4 regions of the Streptomyces sp. NBC_01429 genome follow, and region 4 is predicted to be linked to each of the others. Evidence: riboswitches for the same ligand, from Rfam matches in the RefSeq annotation. Region 4 holds a riboswitch; each other region holds the start of a gene.
What was found. Region 4 has a riboswitch for cobalamin ahead of metE (5-methyltetrahydropteroyltriglutamate--homocysteine S-methyltransferase). Riboswitches for the same ligand answer to the same signal wherever they lie in the genome.
Positions count from the first base shown of each region.

Region 1: linked by a shared signal. The riboswitch ahead of OG627_RS10270 (ribonucleoside-diphosphate reductase subunit alpha) and the one ahead of metE (5-methyltetrahydropteroyltriglutamate--homocysteine S-methyltransferase) in region 4 are both predicted to bind cobalamin.
Region 2: linked by a shared signal. The riboswitch ahead of OG627_RS09710 (ABC transporter substrate-binding protein) and the one ahead of metE (5-methyltetrahydropteroyltriglutamate--homocysteine S-methyltransferase) in region 4 are both predicted to bind cobalamin.
Region 3: linked by a shared signal. The riboswitch ahead of OG627_RS27610 (cobalamin biosynthesis protein) and the one ahead of metE (5-methyltetrahydropteroyltriglutamate--homocysteine S-methyltransferase) in region 4 are both predicted to bind cobalamin.

Region 1 is NZ_CP109599.1:2,463,302-2,469,025, forward strand. Features, by position in the region: gene OG627_RS10255 (GntR family transcriptional regulator) at 324-1,088, shown strand; gene OG627_RS10260 (carbon starvation CstA family protein) at 1,264-3,522, shown strand; gene OG627_RS10265 (YbdD/YjiX family protein) at 3,519-3,737, shown strand; cobalamin riboswitch at 3,861-3,987, shown strand; gene OG627_RS10270 (ribonucleoside-diphosphate reductase subunit alpha) at 4,145-5,724, shown strand, end outside.
Region 2 is NZ_CP109599.1:2,339,642-2,345,365, reverse strand. Features, by position in the region: gene OG627_RS09720 (ketosynthase chain-length factor) at 1-540, opposite strand, end outside; gene OG627_RS09715 (beta-ketoacyl-[acyl-carrier-protein] synthase family protein) at 537-1,802, opposite strand; cobalamin riboswitch at 2,069-2,252, shown strand; gene OG627_RS09710 (ABC transporter substrate-binding protein) at 2,319-3,380, shown strand; gene OG627_RS09705 (FecCD family ABC transporter permease) at 3,527-4,552, shown strand; gene OG627_RS09700 (ABC transporter ATP-binding protein) at 4,549-5,355, shown strand; gene OG627_RS09695 (GNAT family N-acetyltransferase) at 5,419-5,724, shown strand, end outside.
Region 3 is NZ_CP109599.1:6,267,212-6,272,935, reverse strand. Features, by position in the region: gene OG627_RS27620 (inorganic phosphate transporter) at 1-1,285, shown strand, start outside; gene OG627_RS27615 (hypothetical protein) at 1,282-1,527, shown strand; cobalamin riboswitch at 1,590-1,741, shown strand; gene OG627_RS27610 (cobalamin biosynthesis protein) at 1,775-2,782, shown strand; gene OG627_RS27605 (cobyric acid synthase) at 2,779-4,323, shown strand; gene OG627_RS27600 (putative cobaltochelatase) at 4,361-5,724, shown strand, end outside.
Region 4 is NZ_CP109599.1:460,904-466,627, forward strand. Features, by position in the region: gene OG627_RS02100 (hypothetical protein) at 1-167, opposite strand, end outside; gene OG627_RS02105 (PadR family transcriptional regulator) at 164-505, opposite strand; gene OG627_RS02110 (MBL fold metallo-hydrolase) at 592-1,377, opposite strand; cobalamin riboswitch at 1,654-1,875, shown strand; gene metE (5-methyltetrahydropteroyltriglutamate--homocysteine S-methyltransferase) at 2,037-4,361, shown strand; gene folP (dihydropteroate synthase) at 4,521-5,390, shown strand; gene cobF (precorrin-6A synthase (deacetylating)) at 5,404-5,724, shown strand, end outside.

The DNA.
Region 1 (5,724 bases), 2.0 Mb from region 4:
CCTCCTCAAGGGATGCCTGCAACCCCCCTGCCCGCCGCGAAGACCGCGAAGACTCAAGACAAGTACTGACACGTACTGCTGACACGTACGACTGACAAGTACCGCTGGGGCCGGGACCTGATCTTTAATGGTTTAGACCAGTACCGGGAGCTTGGCCTAGACCTTTAGGGGTGTCAAGGGTGTATAAGAAGGGCTGTCGCGTCCGTTACCGGACCGACACATGAGGGAGGGCGACACCCTGTGGCCGGACCGTGCCACCATGTGAGCCGCGACAGACGGAGGAGCCGGTGACGGCAGCAGCGCAGGAGTCGGGAAGGCAGGCCATGGCCACGGACGGGGGCGGTAGCGAGACCGAGGGCGGCACTCCCACCCGTACCGCGCGCGTACCCAAGTACTACCGGCTGAAGCGGCACTTGCTCGACATCACCGACACCTTGCCGCCCGGCACGCCCGTACCTCCCGAGCGCACCCTCGCCGCCGAGTTCGACACCTCGCGCACGACGGTGCGCCAGGCCCTCCAGGAGCTGGTGGTCGAAGGGCGGCTGGAGCGCATCCAGGGCAAGGGCACCTTCGTGGCGAAGCCCAAGGTGTCGCAGGCCCTCCAGCTCACCTCGTACACCGAGGACATGCGGGCGCAGGGCCTGGAACCGACGTCGCAGCTGCTGGAGATCGGCTACGTCACCGCCGACGACACGCTGGCCGGACTGCTCGACATCACCGCCGGCGGACGCGTGCTGCGCATCGAGCGGCTGCGGCTGGCCAGCGGCGAGCCGATGGCTATCGAGACAACGCACCTGTCCGCGAAGAGGTTCCCCGCGCTGCGCCGCTCGCTCGTCAAGTACACGTCCCTCTACACGGCGTTGGCCGAGGTGTACGACGTCCATCTGGCCGAGGCCGAGGAGACCATCGAGACCTCGCTGGCCACCCCGCGCGAGGCGGGACTGCTCGGTACGGACGTCGGCCTGCCCATGCTGATGCTCTCGCGCCACTCGCTGGACGCGGCGGGCGAGCCGGTGGAGTGGGTGCGGTCCGTCTACCGCGGCGACCGCTACAAGTTCGTGGCGCGGCTGAAGCGCCCGGCGCGCTGAGTGCCGCGCTGGTCGGCGCGCTGACCAACTCACGCCGACCGGCGAGACCGTCACCAACTCCTTGCCGAATCCACACTTTCCGTACCGATGTCCGGACGGGGGGTGACGGCGGGCGATCCCCTGGCTTAGTTTTCCTGCGTGTTCAGCAGGTGACCAGTGAGGGGACCACTCGCCCATGCCAGAGCCCGCACCGACCGACGCCGCACCCGACGCCGCACCCGGATCCGGTTCCGCACCCGGATCCGCACCGGGCGCGGCCCCGAAGCTCACGCCCGGATCAATCACCGTCTGGGCGCTCGTCGCCCTGGTGGGCGCGGCGGGCTGGGGGGTGCTCGCCCTCTCCCGCGGCGAGGAGGTGTCGGCCGCCTGGATGCTGGCCGCGGCCCTGGGTTCGTATGCCATCGCCTACCGCTTCTACTCCCGCTTCATCGCCAACCGGGTGCTCAAGGTCGACAAGACCCGGGCCACCCCGGCCGAGCGGCTCGACAACGGTGTCGACTTCCACCCCACCGACCGGCGTGTGCTGTTCGGCCACCACTTCGCGGCCATCGCGGGGGCCGGGCCGCTGGTCGGTCCCGTCCTCGCCGCACAGATGGGGTATCTGCCCGGCACCATCTGGATCGTGGCGGGCGTGATCTTCGCCGGCGCCGTCCAGGACATGGTGACGCTGTTCTTCTCCACCCGCCGCGACGGCCGGTCGCTCGGCCAGATCGCCCGGGACGAGATCGGCCCCTTCGGCGGGGCCGCCGCGCTGGTCGCGGTCTTCATGATCATGATCATTCTGCTGGCCGTGCTGGCACTGGTCATCGTCAACGCCCTGGCCCACTCGCCGTGGGGCGTCTTCTCCATCGCCATGACCATCCCGATCGCCCTGTTCATGGGCGTGTACCTGCGCGTGCTGCGGCCCGGCCGGGTCACCGAGGTCTCGGTCATCGGCGTGGCGCTGCTGCTGCTCGCCATCGTGTCGGGCGGCTGGGTCGCGGAGTCCTCGCTCGCCGGCACCTTCACGCTGGAAGCGAGCACGCTGGTCATCTGGATGATCGCGTACGGCTTCCTCGCCTCCGTACTCCCGGTGTGGATGCTGCTGGCGCCGCGCGACTACCTGTCGACGTTCATGAAGGTCGGCACGATCGTGCTGCTCGCGCTCGGCGTGGTCATCGCGCTTCCGACGCTGAAGATGGACGCGGTGACCGAGTTCGCGAGCCGGGGTGACGGGCCGGTCTTCGCCGGATCGATGTTCCCGTTCGTCTTCATCACCATCGCGTGCGGCGCGCTCTCCGGGTTCCACTCCCTGATCTCCTCGGGCACCACTCCGAAGATGGTCCAGAAGGAGACCCAGATCCGGATGATCGGCTACGGCGCGATGCTGACCGAGTCGTTCGTCGCGATCATGGCGATGATCACGGCCTGTGTCATCGACCCGGGTCTGTACTTCGCGGTCAACTCCCCGGCCGGGGTCATCGGCGGTACGGTCGAATCGGCGTCGCAGGCGGTCGCCAACCTCGGCTTCACCATCTCGCCCGACCAACTCGCCCAGGCGGCCAAGGACGTCGAGGAGACCAGCCTGCTGTCGCGGACCGGCGGCGCGCCGACCTTCGCCCTCGGCATGTCGGAGATCTTCTCGTCCGTCCTCGGCGGCACCGCGCTGAAGGCGTTCTGGTACCACTTCGCGATCATGTTCGAGGCGCTGTTCATCCTCACCACGGTGGACGCGGGCACCCGTGTCGGGCGCTTCATGCTCCAGGACATGCTCGGCAACGTGTACAAGCCGATGCGCCAGGTCAGCTGGAAGCCGGGCGTCTGGTTCGCCAGCGCGGTGGTGGTCGGCGGCTGGGGCTACTTCCTGTGGGTCGGCGTCCACGACCCGCTGGGCGGCATCAACCAGCTGTTCCCGCTCTTCGGCATCGCCAACCAGCTGCTGGCTGCGGTGGCCCTCGCCGTCTGCACGACGCTGCTGGTCAAGTCAGGACGGCTGAAATGGGCCTGGGTGACCGCCGTACCGCTCGCCTGGGACGCCGCCGTGACCCTCACGGCGAGCTGGCAGAAGATCTTCTCCGGCGACCCGAAGGTGGGCTTCTTCACCCAGCGCGACGTGTACCAGTCGGCCATCGACCGGGGCGAGGTGCTGCCGCCGGCCAAGACGATGGACGACATGCACACCGTCGTGACCAACTCCACGGTGGACGGGGTCCTCTCGGCCCTCTTCGCGCTCCTGATCCTCGTGGTCATCGCGGACGCCGGACGGGTCTGCCTCAAGGCGATCCGCGCACCGGAGAGCGTGAAACTGTCGGAGGCGCCGTACGTCAGGTCCGGCATCGTCGCCCCGGCGGGGATGATCCCCACCCAGGAGGAGAAGGCGGAGCTGGCCGCCGCCGAGGCGGAGGCGAAGGTGGCGGCGGGCGCGGGAGCGGGACCGGGAAGCGGCGCCTCATGACGGCGGCCGTGACCGTGACCGCCAGAGCGCGGCACATCGCCGGGCGGATCCGCTGGTACGTGCGCGAGCTGACCGGCGAGTCGGGGTACGACCGGTACGTCGCCCACACCACCGCCCACGCCCCGGAGGCCCGGATCATGAGCCGCCGGGCCTTCGAACGCAGCCGCACGGACGCCCGCGAGGCCGACCCGCGCGAGGGCTTCCGCTGCTGCTGAACGGCCGCACCACGAAGGCACAGCGGTGCCGGGAGGGGTACCGGGAGCGGTACCAGCGACCGTAACCGAAGCGACCCACGACACAACATCTGGGGGGTGCCGCACCGCGCGCCCCCCAGATGTATGCTCGACCTCGCTGTCGACGCAGGGGAATCCGGTGCGAATCCGGAACTGTCCCGCAACGGTATGCGTTGGCGTGTTTTGTCACGCCCGCGTAAGTCCGGGTACCTGCCGACGGTGCGTCCGGCTCGACCCGATCCGGACGCCCAGACGTCCGGGCCTCGCGGTTGGGCCGGTGGACGCCGTACGCGGTAGGTGCTGCCCGGACACGGGCCGCGTCCCCCTGCGTACGGCCGGTCCCCCGTTTCCCTCCGTTGGCCCAGAGCCGAGCGAGGGAGAGCCCCACCGTGACCATCGCGCCAGCCGATCCGGTCTCAGTCGATCCGGTCCCAGCCGTTACGGAATCCGCCGAGCCGAAGGCCGACGGACCCGGCACCGCGCTGCTGCGGACCCTGACGGACCTGACCGCCGATCTGCCCGACACCGACCCGGGCAGGGTCGCCGCCGCCGCGCTGCGGGGCCGCAACGCCCGCTCGGACGAGGCCGAGTTGCGGGAGCTGGCCACCGAGGCGGCGGCCGGACTGATCTCCGAGGACCCGGCGTACTCCCGGCTCGCGGCCAGACTGCTGACGCGCACGATCGCGGACGAGGCGGCGACCCAGGGCGCCGTGTCGTTCTCCGCCTCCGTCACGACCGGGCACCGCGAGGGTCTGATCGCGGACCGTACCGCCGCCTTCGTCGCGCTCCACGCTGCCCGGCTCGACGCGATGATCGACACCGCCGCCGACGACCGCTTCGGCTACTTCGGGCTGCGGACGCTCTACAGCCGTTACCTCCTGCGGCACCCGATCACCCGCCAGGTCATCGAGACCCCGCAGCACTTCATGGCGCGCGTCGCCGCCGGGCTCGCGGAGGACGAGAGCGACCGGGCCGTGACCGAGGTCGAGCGGCTCTACACGCTGATGAGCCGGCTGGAGTACCTCCCCTCCTCCCCCACCCTCTTCAACTCCGGCACCCGGCACCCGCAGATGTCCTCCTGCTATCTGCTGGACTCCCCGCTGGACGAGCTGGACTCCATCTACGACCGCTACCACCAGGTGGCGCGGCTCTCGAAGCACGCGGGGGGCATCGGGCTCTCGTACTCCCGTATCCGCTCGCGCGGTTCGCTGATCCGGGGGACGAACGGCCACTCCAACGGCATCGTCCCGTTCCTGCGCACGCTCGACTCGTCGGTCGCGGCCGTCAACCAGGGCGGCCGGCGCAAGGGCGCGGCCTGTGTCTACCTGGAGACCTGGCACGCGGACCTGGAGGAGTTCCTCGAACTGCGCGACAACACGGGCGAGGAGGCGCGGCGTACGCACAACCTGAACCTCGCGCACTGGATCCCGGACGAGTTCATGCGCCGGGTCGAGTCGGACGGGAGCTGGTCGCTGTTCTCCCCGGCCGACGTGCCGGAGCTGGTGGACCTGTGGGGCGACGAGTTCGACGCCGCGTACCGCAAGGCGGAGGCGGACGGACTGGCCCGTAGAACCATCCCCGCGCGCGAGCTGTACGGCCGGATGATGCGCACCCTCGCCCAGACCGGCAACGGCTGGATGACCTTCAAGGACGCGTCGAACCGTACCGCCAACCAGACCGCCGAGCCCGGCCACACCGTGCACTCCTCCAACCTCTGCACGGAGATCCTGGAGGTCACGGACGACGGCGAGACGGCGGTCTGCAACCTGGGGTCGGTCAACCTCGGCGCGTTCGTGCTGGAGTCGGGCGAGATCGACTGGGAGCGGCTGGACGAGACCGTCCGCACGGCCGTCACCTTCCTCGACCGCGTCGTGGACATCAACTTCTACCCGACCGAGCAGGCCGGCCGCTCCAACGCGAAGTGGCGCCCGGTGGGCCTGGGCGCGATGGGTCTCCAGGACGTCTTCTT
Region 2 (5,724 bases), 1.9 Mb from region 4:
CGACGTGCCGCGCCGCACGGTGCGCCGGGCGTGGCCGACCGCGTCGAGCCCGCCCGCCTGCTCGGCGACGAGCGCGGCGCCGGGTCCGCGCATGCCGTTGCGGATGGAGATCTGGCCGGTGTTGACGGCGTAGAACCAGGCGAACGACTCGTAGACGCTGACGAATTCGGGGCCCTGGCTCCAGAGCTTGTGGAACTCCCGGTGGGTGAACTCGAAGCCGCCCTGCGCGCTGGAGGTGACCACGCCCATCTCGTAGTCCGGCAGGGTCTCGGGGCCGATCCCGGCGTCCGCCAGCGCCCAGTCGGCCGCGACCAGCGCGTACCGGGTCGAGACGTCGGTCTGCGGCAGCAGCCGGCTGGGTAGCAGCTCGCCGGCCTCGAAGTCCAGGATCTGCCCGGCCAGCCGGGACGGGTAGCCCGAGGCGTCGAAGCGGGCCAGCTCGCCGATCCCGCTCTGCCCGGCCAGCACGGCCTTCCAGTAGGCGTCCGTGCCCAGCCCGTTCGGGGCTGCCACGGCGAGCCCGGTGATCACCGTACTCATCGCGCCACCTCCGGATCGTGCAGCACCATCGCGCTCTGGAAACCGCCGAAGCCGCTGCCCACCGTCAGGACGGTGTCCACCCGCTGCTCGCGCGCGGTCAGCGGTACGTAGTCCAGGTCGCACTCCGGGTCGGCCGTGCGCAGATTCGCCGTGGGCGGTACGACATTGGCGTCGATGGCCAGCAGCGAGGCCGCGATCTCGATCGAGCCGATGGCGCCGAGCGAGTGCCCCACCATCGACTTGATGGAGCTGATGGGCACCTCACGGGCCCGCTCGCCCAGGCTGCGCTTGTAGGCGGCGGTCTCGTGCCGGTCGTTCTGCTTGGTGCCCGAGCCGTGCGCGTTGATGTAGTCGATGGCGCCGCGGTCCAGGCGGGACTCGTCGAGCGCCACCCGGATCGCCTCGGCCATCTCGCGGCCGTCCTTCTTCAGACCGGTCATGTGGTACGCGTTGCACCGGGTGGCGTAGCCGCCGACCTCGGCGTAGATGTGCGCGCCGCGCGCGCGGGCCGCCCCGTACTCCTCCAGCACGAACATGGCCGCGCCCTCCGCGAGCACGAAGCCGTTGCGCGAGCCGTCGAACGGCCGGGAGGCGTGTTCCGGGTCGTCGTTGCGGGGGGTGGTGGCCTTGATGGCGTCGAAGCAGGCGACCACGATGGGGGAGATCGGGGTGTCGGCGGCGCCGGCGACGACGGTGTCGACGGTGCCCTCCCGGATCAGCTGCACCGCGTAGCCGACGGAGTCGAGGCCGGAGGTGCAGCCGTCGGAGACCATCGCCACCGGGCCCTCCGCACCGGCGGCCCAGGCCACCTCGGCGGGCATCACCCCGGGGCTGAGGTAGTCGAACATGTGCGGCGAGAGATAGCCGGGATCCACCAGCCACTCCCGGCCCGCGTCCGACATGACCAGGTACTCGTTCTCCAGACTGGTCGCCGAGGCGACCGCGCTGCCCAGGCTCACCCCGATCCGGTGCGGGTCCAGGGAGTCCAGCTCCAGACCGCTGTCGGCGATCGCCTCCCGGGTGCAGGCGACGGCGAACTGGGTGGCGCGGTCCATCCGGCGGATCTCCCGGGGGCTGAGCCCCTCCGCCGCCGCGTCGAAGTCGACCTCGCCCGCGATCCGGGACCGGAAGGGCGAGGCGTCGAAGAACGAGATGGCGCGGGTGGCGGTACGGCCGTCGGTCAGCAGGCTCCAGAACTCCTTCGTCCCGGCGCCTCCGGGGGCGCGTACGCCGATACCGGTGATCACTACGCGCCTGCTCAACGCGGGCCTCCCGCGCGGTCGTGGGCGGGGCCTTGGGCGGGGCCGTGGGCGGGGCCCGGCCCCGTGGACCGGCAGCGCCCGGCGCCGGTCCTGTCTCGGTTCATGCGGAACATCGCTGTGCGTCCTTTCGCCTCAGAGCCTGTCGGGTGCAAGGCTGCTGGTGGCGACTTGAGCGCGGCTCGACGCCGGATGGTGGCGCGAGGGAGCGCGGCCGGTGACCGGGGCCCACCTGTGGAAACACGGCCGACAGGGGCGATTTCCGGCTGTGATAGCTTGCCGAGGCCAGTCGAACCCATGTACGTGGGTCAGGGAATCCGGTGGAAATCCGGAGCTGACGCGCAGCGGTGAGGGTGACGGGCGTGGCATCGGCCACTGGGCGGCGACCGTCCGGGAAGGCGTCACGTCCGGGAGATCCCGAGTCCGAAGACCTGCTGGCCGCCCCCGTCCTTTCAGGCGGCGGGGGAGCACCGTACGAACGGGCTCCGCGCATGGGCCCTCGAACGCAGAGGAACCACCGTGCCGATCGCGCGCCCGCTCCGTCCCGCCGCACTGACGACCCTGCTCCTCGCCGGAGCCCTGTCCCTGACGGCCTGCGGGGGAGGCGGTACGGCACAGGACGCGAAGACGGCCGAGGACGAGGCCGCCGGATATCCCCGTACCGTCGAGAACTGCGGACAGCGGGTACGGATCGACGCCCCGCCCCGCCGCGCCGTCTCGCTCAACCAGGGGACGACGGAGATCATGCTCTCCCTCGGTCTGGCGGACCGCATGGCCGGGACCGCGACCTGGACCGACCCGCTGCTGAAGGGGCTGGAGAAGGCCAACGCCGAGGTCCCCCGGCTCGCGGACAACAACCCCTCCTTCGAGAAGGTCCTCGACGCCGAGCCCGACTTCGTCGCCTCCTCCTTCCAGTCGACGCTGGGCAAGGGGGGCGTGGCCACCCGGGCGCAGTTCGAGAAGCTGGGCGTGCCCACGTACATCTCGCCCGCCGACTGCACCAAGAACGACAAGACCGTGGGCACGGACGGCGCCCGCTCCACCCCGCTGGCCATGGAGAGCGTCTACGGCGAGGTACGGGACCTGGCCGAGGTCTTCGGGGTCGAGGAGCGCGGCGAGAAGGTCGTCGCCGCGCTTGAGGCCCGGATGGCGAAGGCGACGGCGGGGCTGGACGCGGCGAAGACCGAGAAGGTCACGCTGCTGTACTGGTTCGCCAACTCCGACTCCCCGTACATGGGCGGCTGCTGCGGCGCCCCCGGCATCATCACCAACGCCGTCGGCGCGAAGAACGTCTTCGACGACACCCAGGACGAGTGGCCCCAGATCAACTGGGAGACGGTGGCCGACCGCGACCCCGACTTCCTGGTGATCGGCGACCTCACGCGCAAGTCGCAGTCCGCCGAGACCGCCGCCAAGAAGATCGAGTTCCTGGAGTCCAATCCGGTCACCAAGGAGATGGACGCGGTCAGGAACAAGCGGTACGTGCTGCTCAGCGGCCAGGCGATGAACCCGACCATCCGCACGGTCGAAGGCGTCGAGAAGGTCGCCGCTGCGCTGCGCTCGTACGCGCCCGCGAAGTGACGATCCAGCGGGAGCGGGATCCGGAGCGGGACTCGGCGAGAGATCCGGCGGGGGAAGCGGCCGCGGATCCCGGTGCGCCGCAGTCCGCCGCACCGGAGCACGCCGCACCGACCTCCGCCGCACGCGCCTCCCGCGGGCCGCGCGCCCTGTGGGGTCCGGGGAGCCCGCGCGTGCTGCTCCTGTGCGCCGGCGGGCTCGCCGCGCTGGTGGCCTCCGTCGCCGTCGCGATCACCATCGGCCCGGCGCAGATCCGGGTCGGCGACGTCTGGTCGGTCGTGGCCGCTCACCTCGGCTGGGGCGAGTCGCGGCTCACCCCGATCCGCGACGGAATCGTATGGAACCTGCGGCTGCCGCGCACGCTGCTCGCGGCCGTGTGCGGCGCCGGACTCGCGGTGTGCGGGGCGGTCATGCAGGCGCTGCTGCGCAATCCGCTCGCCGACCCGTTCGTGCTCGGTGTCTCCTCGGGCGCCTCCACCGGCGCCGTGCTCGTCGTCGTCCTCGGGGTGGGCGGCGGCGCCCTGTCGCTGTCCGGCGGCGCGTTCCTGGGCGCGCTCTGCTCGTTCGCGATGGTGCTGCTGCTCAGCCACACGCTCGGCGGGACGACGGACCGGGTGGTGCTCTCCGGGGTCGCGGCCATGCAGCTGTTCTCCGCGCTCACCTCCTTCATCGTCATGACGTCCGCCGACGCGGAGACCACGCGCGGCGTGCTGTTCTGGCTGCTCGGCTCGCTCGGCGGCGCCGGCTGGAACGATGTGTGGATCTGCTCCGCCGTGCTCGCGCTCGCGCTGCTGGTGTGCGGCGGATACGCCAGGACCCTCGACGCGTTCGCCTTCGGGCAGGACGCGGCGGCCACGCTCGGCGTCTCCGTCGGCCGTACCCGCCTGGTGCTGCTCTGTGTCACGGCCCTGCTGACGGCGGCGCTGGTCAGCTCGGCGGGGGCGATCGGCTTCGTCGGTCTCGTCCTGCCGCACGCCGCCCGCGCGCTGGTCGGCCCCAACCACGGCAGGCTGCTGCCGGTGACGGCCCTGGCCGGGGCCGTGTTCCTGGTGTGGGTCGACACCCTGGCCCGTACCGTGCTCGACCCGCAGGAGGTACCGGTGGGAGTGGTGACGTCCCTGATCGGCGTACCGGCGTTCGTGGCCGTGCTGTACCGCGCCCGGAGGACGGCATGACCGGCGCGACGCCCCCGCCCGGACTGCGCGCCGAGCGGGTCTCCCGTACCGCCGGGGGGCGGCTCGTCCTGGACGGGGTCGGCCTCGCGCCCGCGCCAGGCTCCACGCTGGGGCTGCTCGGGCCGAACGGCTCCGGCAAGTCGACCCTGCTGCGGATCCTCGCCGGAGTCCTGGCGCCCGCCTCCGGTGTCGTCACCCTCGACGGCCGCCCGCTCCCCGAACTCGGCCGCAGGGCGATCGCCCGCCAGGTCGCCGTCGTCGAGCAGCAGGCCGGTACCCAGGTCGAGCTGACCGTGCGCGAGGTCGTACGCCTCGGCCGCGTCCCGCACCGCCGCGCCTGGACACCGGAGTCGGCGGGCGACGACGAAGCGGTGCGTACGGCGCTGGAGCGCACCGGGCTCACCGACCGGGCCGGCCAGTCCTGGCACACCTTGTCGGGCGGCGAGCGCCAGCGCGTGCAGATCGCCCGCGCGCTCGCGCAGGAACCCCGGGAACTCCTGCTGGACGAGCCGACCAACCACCTCGACATCCAGCACCAGCTCGACCTGCTGAACCTCGTGGCCGCGCTGCCCGTCACCACCGTCATCGCCCTGCACGACCTGAATCTCGCGGCGATGTACTGCGACCAGGTCGTCGTGCTCCAGCACGGCCGCGTGGTGGCCGCCGGCGCCCCCAGGGAGACCCTCACCGAGCAGCTCATCGCGGCCGTCTACGGCGTACGCGCGACCGTCACCCCGGACGGTCCCGACGGCCGGCCGCATGTCCGCTTCCTGGGCACGGTCAGGGCGGCGCCCTCCGGCTGAGGCGGCGGCCCTCCGGCAGAGGCGGCGTGCGGGCGGCCGGGGCTTAATGCGTATGATGCGCAAGTGCCTAGCTATCGCATCCGAACGGCGACCCCCGATCACCTCGACGCCGCGCGCGCCGTCATGCTCGACACCGTCTACCGCGACTTCGGTACCGGGTACGTGCCGCGCTGGCACGCCGACATCATCGATCTCGCGGGCGCGTATCTGGCCTCGCCCCGGCACACGCTGCTCGTCGCCCTCGACGAGAGCGGGAGTGGGAGTGAGGGCGGGGACGGGAGCGAGGGCGTCGTCGCCGTCGCCGCGCTGGACTCCCGCGGGCCCGTCAATCCCCCCAACCCGGCCTGGATGGCGGAGCGTTACCCCTCC
Region 3 (5,724 bases), 5.8 Mb from region 4:
CACGCTGCTGCTCGCGATTGTGATCGTGACAGCCCTCGTGTTCGATTTCACGAACGGTTTCCACGACACCGCCAACGCGATGGCTACGACCATCTCGACCGGCGCTCTGAAGCCCAAGGTCGCGGTGGGTATGTCCGCGGTCCTGAATCTTGTCGGCGCGTTCCTGTCGGTGGAGGTCGCCAAGACGATCTCCGGCGGCCTCATCAACGAACAGGGCATCAGAACAGAAGTGATCTTCGCGGCGCTCGTCGGCGCGATTCTGTGGAATCTGTTCACCTGGCTCCTGGGCCTGCCCTCCAGCTCCTCGCACGCGCTGTTCGGCGGGCTGATCGGCGCCACGCTGATGTCGGTGGGCGCCTCCGGCGTCAACGGCGGCGTGGTCGTCACCAAGGTGCTGATCCCGGCGCTCGCCGCGCCCGTCGTCGCCGGTCTGGCGGCCATGCTGGCCACGAAGCTGACGTACCGGATCGGCCGGAACACGGACGAGAAGGCGACCGCCAAGGGGTACCGCGTGGGCCAGATCGCCTCCGCCGGTCTCGTCTCCCTCGCGCACGGCACCAACGACGCGCAGAAGACCATGGGCGTCATCACGCTCGCGCTGGTGACCGGCGGCGTGCTCGCCCCGGGCTCCAACCCGCCGGTGTGGGTCATCGTCTCGGCCGGTCTGGCGATCGCGCTCGGTACGTACCTGGGCGGCTGGCGCATCATCCGCACCATGGGCACCGGCCTCACCGATCTCCGGCCGCAGCAGGGCTTCGCCGCGCAGACCAGCGCGGCCACCGTCATCCTGGCCTCCTCGCACCTGGGCTTCTCGCTCTCCACCACGCAGTCCTGCTCCGGCGCCGTGATGGGCGCTGGTCTCGGCCGCAAGGGCGGGGTGGTCCGCTGGTCCACCGCCTCCCGGATGTTCATCGCCTGGGGGCTGACCCTGCCGGCCGCCGGACTGGTCGCCGCGGGCGCCGAGTTCCTCACCGGTCAGGGCACCTGGGGAGTCACGGCCGTCGCCGTCCTGCTCATCGCGGGATCGGGCGCGATCTGGCTCGTCTCGCGGCGCCAGCCGATCGACCACACGAACGTCACCGAGGGCGCGGACGCCGCGGCTGGTACGGAGTCCCCGGTCGCCGGGGGCGCCGGTTCCGCCGAGCCCGCCGGCATCGTGACGACCGCCATCGCCGCCGTCACCCCGCCGCCCGCCGGGGCCGCGCAGGACCTGTCGGCCACCATCCACGCCCCCGTCCCCACCGGCACCACCGCCGAGCCCGCGCGTAAGGAAGTCATCGCATGAACATCGACTGGGCAGCGCTCGGCTCCGTCTTCGGCGTCAGCCTCGTGACCACCGTCGCCCTGGTGGGCCTGTTCACCCTGGGCATCGTCGCCCTCGCCAAGCGGGAGGGACAGCCGGAGGCCGGTACGGGGGCGCAGGGCGCCGCCGGGTCGCTCACCGCCGTCCGCACGGCGGGCGCCTACCTCTGCTTCGCGCTCTGTGTGGCGGCGGTGGCGTACGGGATCTATCTGATCGTCGCGTGACCGCCCCGCCCCGTGTGGGCCTCGGCACACTGCCCCGTCGCAGGTCAAGGCGGAGTTGACGGGTCTTTCGACGGCGTGGTGGACTGCCGGGGCCATACACGGCGGCAGAAGAGGAAGCCGGTGCGAATCCGGCGCGGTCCCGCCACTGTCACCGCGAGCGCCCCGCACGGGCGCTCCGGGAGCCAGGAACTCCTGCCGCCGCGTCACGTCGAACCGGGGCGCGGACCCTGAGTGAGGACATTTCGCCATGCCTGGCCGCGGTTCTGCCGTCGCGCGCGGCGGCGGCTCCGCCGTCACCGAGCGGGTCTTCGCGTACGGTGCCACCGCCGGCCTGCTGGCCGACCTCCTCTTCGCCGATCCGCGCCGCGGCCATCCTGTCGCGGCGTTCGGCCGGGCCGCCGGGGCCGTGGAGCGCGTCCTGTGGCGCGACCACCGCGGCTGGGGCGCGCTGTACACGGTGGTGTGCGCCGGTGGCGCCGCCGGGGCCGCCGCGCTGGCCGCCCGTGCCGTACGCCACCGTCCCCCCGCCGCCGCGGCCCTCACCGCAGCCGCCACCTGGTCCGTGATCGGCGGGACCTCGCTGGGCCGCGAGGCGCGGGCGATCGGCGCCGCGCTGGCCGCCGGGGACGTCGAAGGGGCCAGGGAGCGGCTGCCGCATCTGTGCGGGCGCGACCCGCAGACGCTGGACGGAGCGGGAATCGCGCGGGCCGTCGTGGAGTCCGTCGCCGAGAACACCTCCGACGCCGTCGTGGGCGCGCTGGTGTGGGGCGCGGTCGCGGGTCCTGCCGGGCTGGCCGGGTTCCGGGCCGTGAACACGCTGGACGCGATGGTGGGGCACAGGAGCGAGCGGTACCGCCGGTTCGGCTGGGCCTCCGCGCGGCTCGACGACGCCGCGGGATGGCCGGGGGCCCGGCTGACCGCCGCGCTGGCGATCGTCGCGGGCGGCGATCCGCGCGGGGCGCTGCGGGCCGTACGGCGGGACGCTGCCCGGCACCCGAGCCCCAACGCGGGCCCGGTGGAGGCGTCGTTCGCCGGCGCGCTGGGCGTACGGCTGGGCGGCACGCTCGCGTACGGCGGGCGGGTCGAGCACCGGCCGGTGCTGAACGGCGGCGGGCGGTCCGTGGAGGTAGCCGACATCGAGCGCGCGGTGCGGCTGTCGCGCCGGGTGAACGCGCTGGCCCTGGCGGCCTGCGTGACCGGCCGGGTCGTGTACGGCACCCTGCGGCGGACGGCCGCGCGAAGGAGGAACGGATGAGCCGGGGCGGGCGCGGCGGCGGGCTCCTGATAGCGGGGACCACCTCCGACGCGGGCAAGAGCGTCGTCACGGCGGGGATCTGCCGGTGGCTGACGCGCCGCGGGATGAAGGTCGCGCCGTTCAAGGGGCAGAACATGTCCCTGAACTCGTTCGTGACGCGCGAGGGCGCCGAGATCGGCCGTGCCCAGGCGATGCAGGCGCAGGCCGCGCGGGTGGAGCCGACCGCGCTGATGAACCCCGTGCTCCTCAAGCCGGGCGGCGACCGCAGCAGCCAGGTGGTGCTGATGGGCCGGCCCGTCGGGGAGCTGAGCGCCACCGACTACCACGGGGGCCGGCGCGAGGCGCTGCTCGGCACCGTACTGGAGTGCCTGGAGGAGCTGCGGTCCACCTACGACGCGGTGATCTGCGAGGGCGCGGGCAGCCCGGCCGAGATCAATCTGCGCCGTACGGACATCGTCAACATGGGCATCGCGCGGGCCGCCCGGCTGCCGGTGGTCGTGGTCGGGGACATCGACCGGGGCGGGGTCTTCGCGTCGTTCTTCGGCACGACGGCGCTGCTGAGTCCGGAGGACCAGGGGTTGCTCGCGGGCTATCTCGTCAACAAGTTCCGGGGCGATGTGTCGCTGCTGGAGCCGGGGTTGGAGATGCTGCGCGGGCTGACCGGGCGGGCGACGCTCGGGGTGCTGCCCTTCCGGCACGGTCTGGGCATCGACGAGGAGGACGGACTCAACGTCTCGCTGCGCGGCGCCGTGCGCGAGTCGGCGGTGGCTCCCCCGTACGGCGAGGACGTGCTGCGGGTCGCGGTCTGCGCCGTACCCCTGATGTCGAACTTCACCGATGTGGACGCGCTGGCGGCCGAACCGGGTGTCGTCGTGCGGTTCGTGGACCGGCCGGAGGAGCTGGCCGACGCGGACCTGGTGGTCGTGCCGGGCACGCGCGGCACGGTGAAGGCGCTGGCCTGGCTGCGCGAGCGCGGTCTCGCCGACGCCCTCGCCCGGCGGGCCGCCGAGGGCCGTCCCGTGCTGGGGATCTGCGGCGGCTACCAGATCCTGGGCGAGCGCATCGACGACGAGGTGGAGTCGCGGGCGGGCACGGTGGCCGGGCTGGGACTGCTGCCCGTACGGGTCACGTTCGACCGGGAGAAGACCCTGGCCCGGCCGGTCGGGACGGCGCTCGGCGAGCGCGTCGAGGGGTACGAGATCCACCACGGGGTCGCCGAGGTGCGCGGCGGCGACGCGTTCGTCACGGACGCGGAGGGACAGCGCGTCGACGGCTGCCGGGTGGGGGCCGTCCGGGGCACGCACTGGCACGGGGCGCTGGAGAGCGACGCGTTCCGGCGGCGCTTCCTGGCCGAGGTGGCGCGGGCGGCCGGCCGCCGTTTCGTCCCGGCGCCCGATACGAGCTTCGGCGCGTTGCGCGAGGAACAGCTCGACCTTCTCGGTGACCTCATCGAGGAGCACGCGGACACCGACGCGCTGCTGCGGCTGATCGAGGAGGGCCCGCCGACGGGGCTGCCCTTCATTCCCCCGGGGGCGCCATGACCACCGTACGAGAGCCATTCGAAGGAGCGATCAGCACATGAGCACACCCTTTCCGTTCACCGCCGTCGTCGGCATGGACGATCTGCGGCTCGCCCTGGTCCTCAACGCGGTCAGTCCCGCCGTGGGCGGTGTGCTCGTACGCGGTGAGAAGGGCACGGCCAAGTCCACGGCCGTACGGGCGCTCTCGGCGCTGCTGCCCGAGCTGAGTGTCGTCCCCGGCTGCCGGTTCAGCTGCGACCCGGGCGCGCCCGACCCGGGGTGCCCGGACGGGCCGCACGAGCCGGGTCCCGGCGCGGCCAGGGCCGCCCGGGTGGTCGAGCTGCCGGTCGGCGCCTCGGAGGACCGGCTCGTCGGCGCGCTGGACATCGAGCGGGCGCTGTCCGAGGGCGTGAAGGCGTTCGAGCCGGGACTGCTCGCGGACGCGCACCGGGGAGTGCTCTACGTCGACGAGGTCAATCTCCTCCACGATCATCTGATCGACGTGCTGCTGGACGCCGCCGCCATGGGTGCCTCCTACGTGGAGCGCGAGGGCGTCTCCGTACGGCACGCCGCGCGCTTCCTGCTCGTCGGGACGATGAACCCCGAGGAGGGCGAGCTGCGGCCGCAGTTGCTGGACCGCTTCGGGCTGACCGTCGAGGTGGTGGCCTCGCGCGAGCCGGAGACGCGGGTGGAGGTGGTGCGGCGGCGCCTCGCGTACGACGACGACCCGGCCGGATTCACCGGGCGCTGGGCCGGGGAGGAGACGGCGCTGCGGGAGCGGATCGCCACCGCGCGGGCGCTGCTGCCCGAGGTGCGGCTCGGGGACGCGGCGCTGCTCCAGATCGCCGCGACCTGCGCCGCGTTCGAGGTGGACGGGATGCGCGCGGACATCGTGATGGCGCGCACCGCGACGGCGCTGGCCGCCTGGGCGGGGCGGACGGACGTGCTGGCCGAGGACGTACGGCAGGCCGCGCTGCTCGCGCTGCCGCACCGGCGGCGGCGCAATCCGTTCGACGCGCCGGGGCTGGACGAGGAGAAGCTCGACGACACGCTGGAGGAGTACAAGGGGGACGACGATCCGGACCCCGAGGGACCGGACGGTCCCGACGGCCCCGGCGGCGGTGGCGGGCTGCCGCCGCAGCGCGGCCCCGAGGGACCGCAGGAGTCCGGCCCGCCCGACACGCCGGGCGAGTCCTCCTCGGGCCGGGACGACACACCGGGCCCGGCCGAGGACGGCCAGCCCGAACAGCAGCCCGAACCGCAGCCGCAGCAGCGGGCCGGCGGCGCGGGAGCCGGTGAGCAGTCCGCCGTGGCGGCCACCGAGCCGTTCCGCACGAAGACGCTCAGCGTGCCCGGCCTGGGCGAGGGCGCGACCGGGCGGCGCTCCCGGGCCCGTACCGAACACGGCAGGACGACCGGATC
Region 4 (5,724 bases):
GCGACGGCACGGGCACGGACCTGCACCCCGGACCGCGCCAAGGCGACGAACTCCCGCGGCGGGGGCCAGGAGCGGCCGGGATACGCCTCGGCCAGGCAGGCCAGCAGCTCCTCTCCGTGCCGGGAACGGTAGGGCGCGGGGTAGGCCGCGAGCAGCAGACGGTTCATGCCGGCGCCGCTCCGACATCCCGCGCGCGTCCGATGACGACGGCCGCCGCCTGCCGCATCCGCTGCGCCTCCCGGCCGAGTACCGCGGTGCCGTCCTCGGTGAGCCGGTAGTAGCGCCGCGCCCGCCCGGCCACGATCTCCTCATGGTCGGCGGCCACCAGCCCGGCCCGCTCCATCCGGTCCAGCGCGCCGTAGAGGGTGCCGACAGCGATCCGGAGCCGCCCGTCGGTGGCCTGCTCGGCGGCTTTGATGATGCCGTAACCGTGCAACGGCCCGTCCATGAGCGCGGCGAGGATGAAGTACTGCGGTTCCGTCAAGGACGGGTTCCGTCGTGTCATGCGTCGAGCATATATCGACCGCCGATATATATCCCACGACCCCGGGTGATCACCCCGGCAGCGTCTCCATCGCCCGGGCGGACCGGCTAATTCCCGGCGCTCGCCCTCGCGTACATCTCCGGGTCATGGGCGCAGATGATCGCCAGATCGGGCTCCGCGCGTCGCTGGAGTTCGGCGAGACGGGCGTGGTTGTCACGCACTCTGCCCAGGTCGAAGGCGATGAAGGATTCCATGGCCCGCAGGGCGACGGGGATGCGGGAGCGGCCGTCGACCGTCGCGGAGTGGTAGAAGGCGTCACCGGCGTGCAGCAGCCAGCGGGGGCCGGTGTCGACCGCGACGCACGCGTGTCCACGGGTGTGGCCGGGCAGCGAGACGAGGACGATCCCGGGAGCGATGGAGTCGAGTTCCCTGGCCGCAGCGAATCCTCGCCATTTCTCCCCGTCGGGGCTGTGTTCGACGATCCTCGGGCCGTGCGCCCACTGCGCCGAGCTGTAGCGCATGCGTTCTCGCCGGGACGGCGCGATCATGGACCCGAGCGCCTCGGCGGCGGTGACATGTATGCGCGCGCGGGGGAAGTCGGAGAGCCCTCCTATGTGGTCGGCGTCGAAGTGCGTGACGACGATGTGCCGGACGTCGTCCCGGCTGAAGCCGAGCCGTTCCACCTGACGGGCGGCGGTCTCCTCCACGCGGAGCACCGGCCGGATCACGTGCCGCGAAGCCCCCAGGCGCCGCTTGGGGTCGGCGATGTCCTCCAGGCCGAAGCCGGAGTCGACGAGGACCAGGCCGTTGTCGGTTTCGAGCAGAAGGACGTGGCACACCAGGTGGGCGGTGGGCAGCAGCATGGTGCCGCAGTTGAGGTGGTGAACCTTCACGGACGGGTGTCCTTTCGCCGTACCTCTGGGGGGAGTTGGACCCACAGCCCCGGTCCGGCCTGCCCCGGTCCGGAACGTGAACACGATCGCGTCGGTCACCCTACGGTGACCCCGCCGCGAACCGGAACGCGGAGTCGCCCGGGCGTGAACGCGGCGGGCCCCGGGTCCGAACACGGAGCCCCCCGGAACTCCGGGGCGTCACCATACCGTCACTTCGCGTGACCCGGGTCGCGTCCCGGGATGCGGGCAGGAGTGTGCGCCCGCCTCTTCTCGCTCTAAGGTGGACGTGCAGCTGGTTCGCCCCGTCCGCCAGGCGGGGTGTCGTAAGAGGGAACCCGGTGGGAATCCGGGACTGCCCCGCAGCGGTGAGTGGGAACGACCGCCGTCATACAAGCACTGGATCCGACCGGGTCCGGGAAGCGACGGCCAGTAGGTGTCTCGTGATCCACACGAGACGGGCCCGCGAGTCCGAAGACCTGCCCGTTGCCCGCACGCGACCGATCGCGCGCGGACATCCCGGTGACCTCGTGGGCGGGTCGGCGTACATATCGAGCGGCACGCGCGACGGCACAGCGTCGTGGGCCGCCCGGTCGGTCGTCCCTTCGCGTCCTCGGTCCCGTCCCCGGGATACCAGGACACATCTCGCGAAGGAGAGTTCCGTGACAGCGAAGCCCGCAGCCGCGGCAGCACGAGCCACCGTGTACGGCTACCCCCGCCAGGGTCGGAACCGTGAGCTGAAGAAGGCCATCGAGGGCTACTGGAAGGGCCGGGTCGGCGCCGACGCCCTCCGGGAGACCGCGGCGGACCTCCGCCGTTCGAACTGGCGGCAGCTGGCCGACGCCGGAATCCATGAAGTGCCGTCCGGTGATTTCTCGTACTACGACCATGTCCTGGACACCAGCGTCATGGTCGGCGCTGTCCCCGAGCGGCACCGCGCGGCGGTCGAGGCCGACGCGCTGGACGGCTACTTCGCGATGGCCCGGGGTACCCAGGACATCGCCCCGCTGGAAATGACGAAGTGGTTCGACACGAACTACCACTACCTGGTGCCCGAGCTGGGCCCCGACACCGTCTTCACCGCCGACTCCGCCAAGCAGGTCGCCGAGTTCACGGAAGCCCTCGCGCTCGGCCACACCGCCCGCCCGGTCCTCGTCGGCCCCGTCACCTACCTGCTGCTGGCCAAGCCCGCCCCGGGCGTCGCGGCCGACTTCGAGCCGCTGACCCTGCTGGACCGGCTGCTGCCGGTGTACGCGGAGGTGCTCGCCGATCTGCGGGCGGCCGGCGCCGAGTGGGTCCAGCTCGACGAACCCGCGCTGGTCCAGGACCGTACCCCGGCCGAACTGAACGCGACCGCCCGCGCCTACCGCGACCTGGGCGCGGCCACCGACCGGCCGAAGCTGCTGGTCGCCTCGTACTTCGGGCGGCTCGGCGAGGCGCTGACCGTACTGGCCAAGGCCCCGGTCGAAGGACTGGCCCTCGACTTCACCGAATCGGGCGCCGCCAACCTCGAAGACCTCGCGGCGGCCGGCGGACTGCCCGGCAAGCGGCTGGTCGCGGGCGTCGTCAACGGACGCAACATCTGGATCAACGACTACGAGAAGTCCCTCGCCACTCTCGGCACGCTGCTCGGCCTCGCCGACCGCGTGGACGTCTCCACGTCCTGCTCGCTCCTGCACGTACCGCTGGACGCCTCCGCCGAACGCGACATCGACCCGCGGATCGCCCGGTGGCTCGCCTTCGCCCGGCAGAAGACGCACGAGATCGCCGTCCTGGCGCGCGGTCTCGGCCAGGGCACCGGCACCATCCAGGCCGAACTCGCGGCGAACCGCGCCGACCTGGTCTCCCGGGCCGGGTCCGCGCTGACCCACGATCCCGGGGTACGTGCCCGTACCGCCGCCATCACCGACGCGGACGGCCGGCGGTCGCAGCCGTACGCCGAACGGACCGCCGCCCAGCGCGCGCACCTCGGCCTCCCGCCGCTGCCGACGACGACCATCGGTTCGTTCCCGCAGACCACCGAACTGCGCACGGCACGGGCCGACCTGCGGGCCGGGCGGATCGATGTCGCCGGGTACGAGGAGCGGATCAAGGACGAGATCCGGGAGGTGCTCTCCTTCCAGGAGAAGGCCGGGATCGACGTCCTGGTCCACGGCGAGCCCGAACGCAACGACATGGTGCAGTACTTCGCCGAACAGCTCACCGGCTACCTCGCCACCCGGCACGGCTGGGTCCAGTCCTACGGCACCCGCTACGTCCGGCCCCCGGTGCTGGCCGGGGACATCTCCCGCCCCGAGCCGATGACGGTGCGCTGGACGACCTACGCGCAGTCGCTGACCGAGCGCCCCGTCAAGGGCATGCTGACCGGCCCCGTCACCATGCTCGCCTGGTCCTTCGTCCGCGACGACCAGCCGCTCGGCGACACCGCGCGCCAGGTCGCGCTCGCCCTGCGCGACGAGGTCGACGACCTGGAGGCGGCCGGCACCTCGGTCATCCAGGTCGACGAACCGGCCCTGCGCGAAACACTGCCGCTGCGCGCCGCCGACCACGCCGCCTACCTGGCCTGGGCGACCGAGTCGTTCCGGCTGACCACCGGTGGCGTACGGCCGGACACCCAGATCCACACGCACATGTGCTACGCGGAGTTCGGGGACATCGTCCAGGCCATCGACGACCTCGACGCCGACGTCATCAGCCTGGAGGCGGCCCGCTCCCACATGCAGGTCGCCCGCGAACTGGCCGAGCACGGCTACCCGCGCGAGGCCGGGCCCGGTGTCTACGACATCCACTCCCCGCGCGTCCCGAGCGCCGAGGAGGCCGCGGCCCTCCTGCGCAAGGGACTGGAGGCCATCCCCGCCGAGCGGCTGTGGGTCAATCCGGACTGCGGTCTGAAGACCCGCGGCTGGCCCGAGACGCGGGCCTCCCTGGAGAACCTCGTCACCGCCGCCCGTGAAATCCGGGCCGAGCTGGCGACCGAGAACTCCTGATCCCGGTGGGCACGTCGGCCGGACAGCTCGCCGTGTCCGGCCGACGTGCCCCGAGCGGCATCGGACCAACGGCCCGCCGCGGTCGGATCGGGAGTCGGAGTCGTCAGTCGTCAGTCGTCAGTCGTCAGTCGTCAGTCGGACAAGGGGAATGCGGTGCACATGACCGGTCAGCAGGGACGAGGCTCGGTGGAGGGACTGCCGGTCTGGGACCGCTGCGCGGTCATGGGCGTGGTCAACGTGACTCCGGACTCCTTCTCGGACGGCGGCCGCTGCTTCGACGCGGCGGCCGCGATCGAGCACGGTCTGGACCTCGTGGCCGAGGGAGCCGATCTGGTCGACGTCGGCGGCGAGTCGACACGTCCGGGCGCGACCCGGGTCGACGAGGACGAGGAGCTGCGGCGCGTCCTTCCCGTCGTACGGGGCCTGGCGGCCGAGGGCGTCGTCGTCTCCGTCGACACCATGCGCGCCGCCGTCGCCGCACGGGCGGTCGCGGCGGGCGCGGTCCTCGTCAACGACGTCAGCGGCGGACTCGCCGACCCCGCCATGGTCCCCGTCGTGGCGGCCGCCGGTATCCCCTTCGTGGTCATGCACTGGCGCGGCTTCAGCCATGGGACGAACGGCCGCGCGGTGTACGCGGACGTGGTGGGCGAGGTCGTGGCGGAGCTTCGCTCCCGTATCGACGCCGTGGTGGGCGCGGGGATCGCGCCGGAGAGACTCGTGGTCGACCCCGGTCTCGGTTTCGCCAAACGGGCCGAGCACGACCTGCGCCTGATGAGCAGCATGAGTGAACTGCGTTGCCTGGGACGCCCCGTGCTGATCGCGGCCTCCCGGAAGAGGTTCCTCGGCCACCTTCTGACCGAGGACCGGAACACCCCGCCCCCGGCCCGTGAGCGGGACGCCGCCACCGCAGCCGTCTCGGCGATAGCCGCGTACCGGGGAGCCTGGGCCGTACGCGTCCATGAGGTCCGGGCGACGGCGGACGCGGTACGGGTCGCACGGGCCTGTGAGGGACCGGCAGGACGAACATGAGGAGACCAGCACCATGACCACCCGGCTACGCCACCTGCTGGTCATCGGCATCGGCGCCGGTGACCCCGACCATGTGACGCTGGCCGCCGTGAAGGCCATGCGCAGGGCCGATGTCTTCTTCGTACTCGGCAAGGGCAGGGAGAAGTCCGACCTGACGCGGTTGCGGCGGGACATCCTCGACGAGCACGTGCCCGGTCCGTACCGCGTCGTCGAGGCCGAGGATCCCTGGCGCGACCGTGCGCAGGGCGAACGGGCCGGATACACCGCCGCGGTGCACGACTGGCGCCGCCGGCGCGCCGACGTCTGCGAACGGCTGATCCGCGAGGAGCTGGCT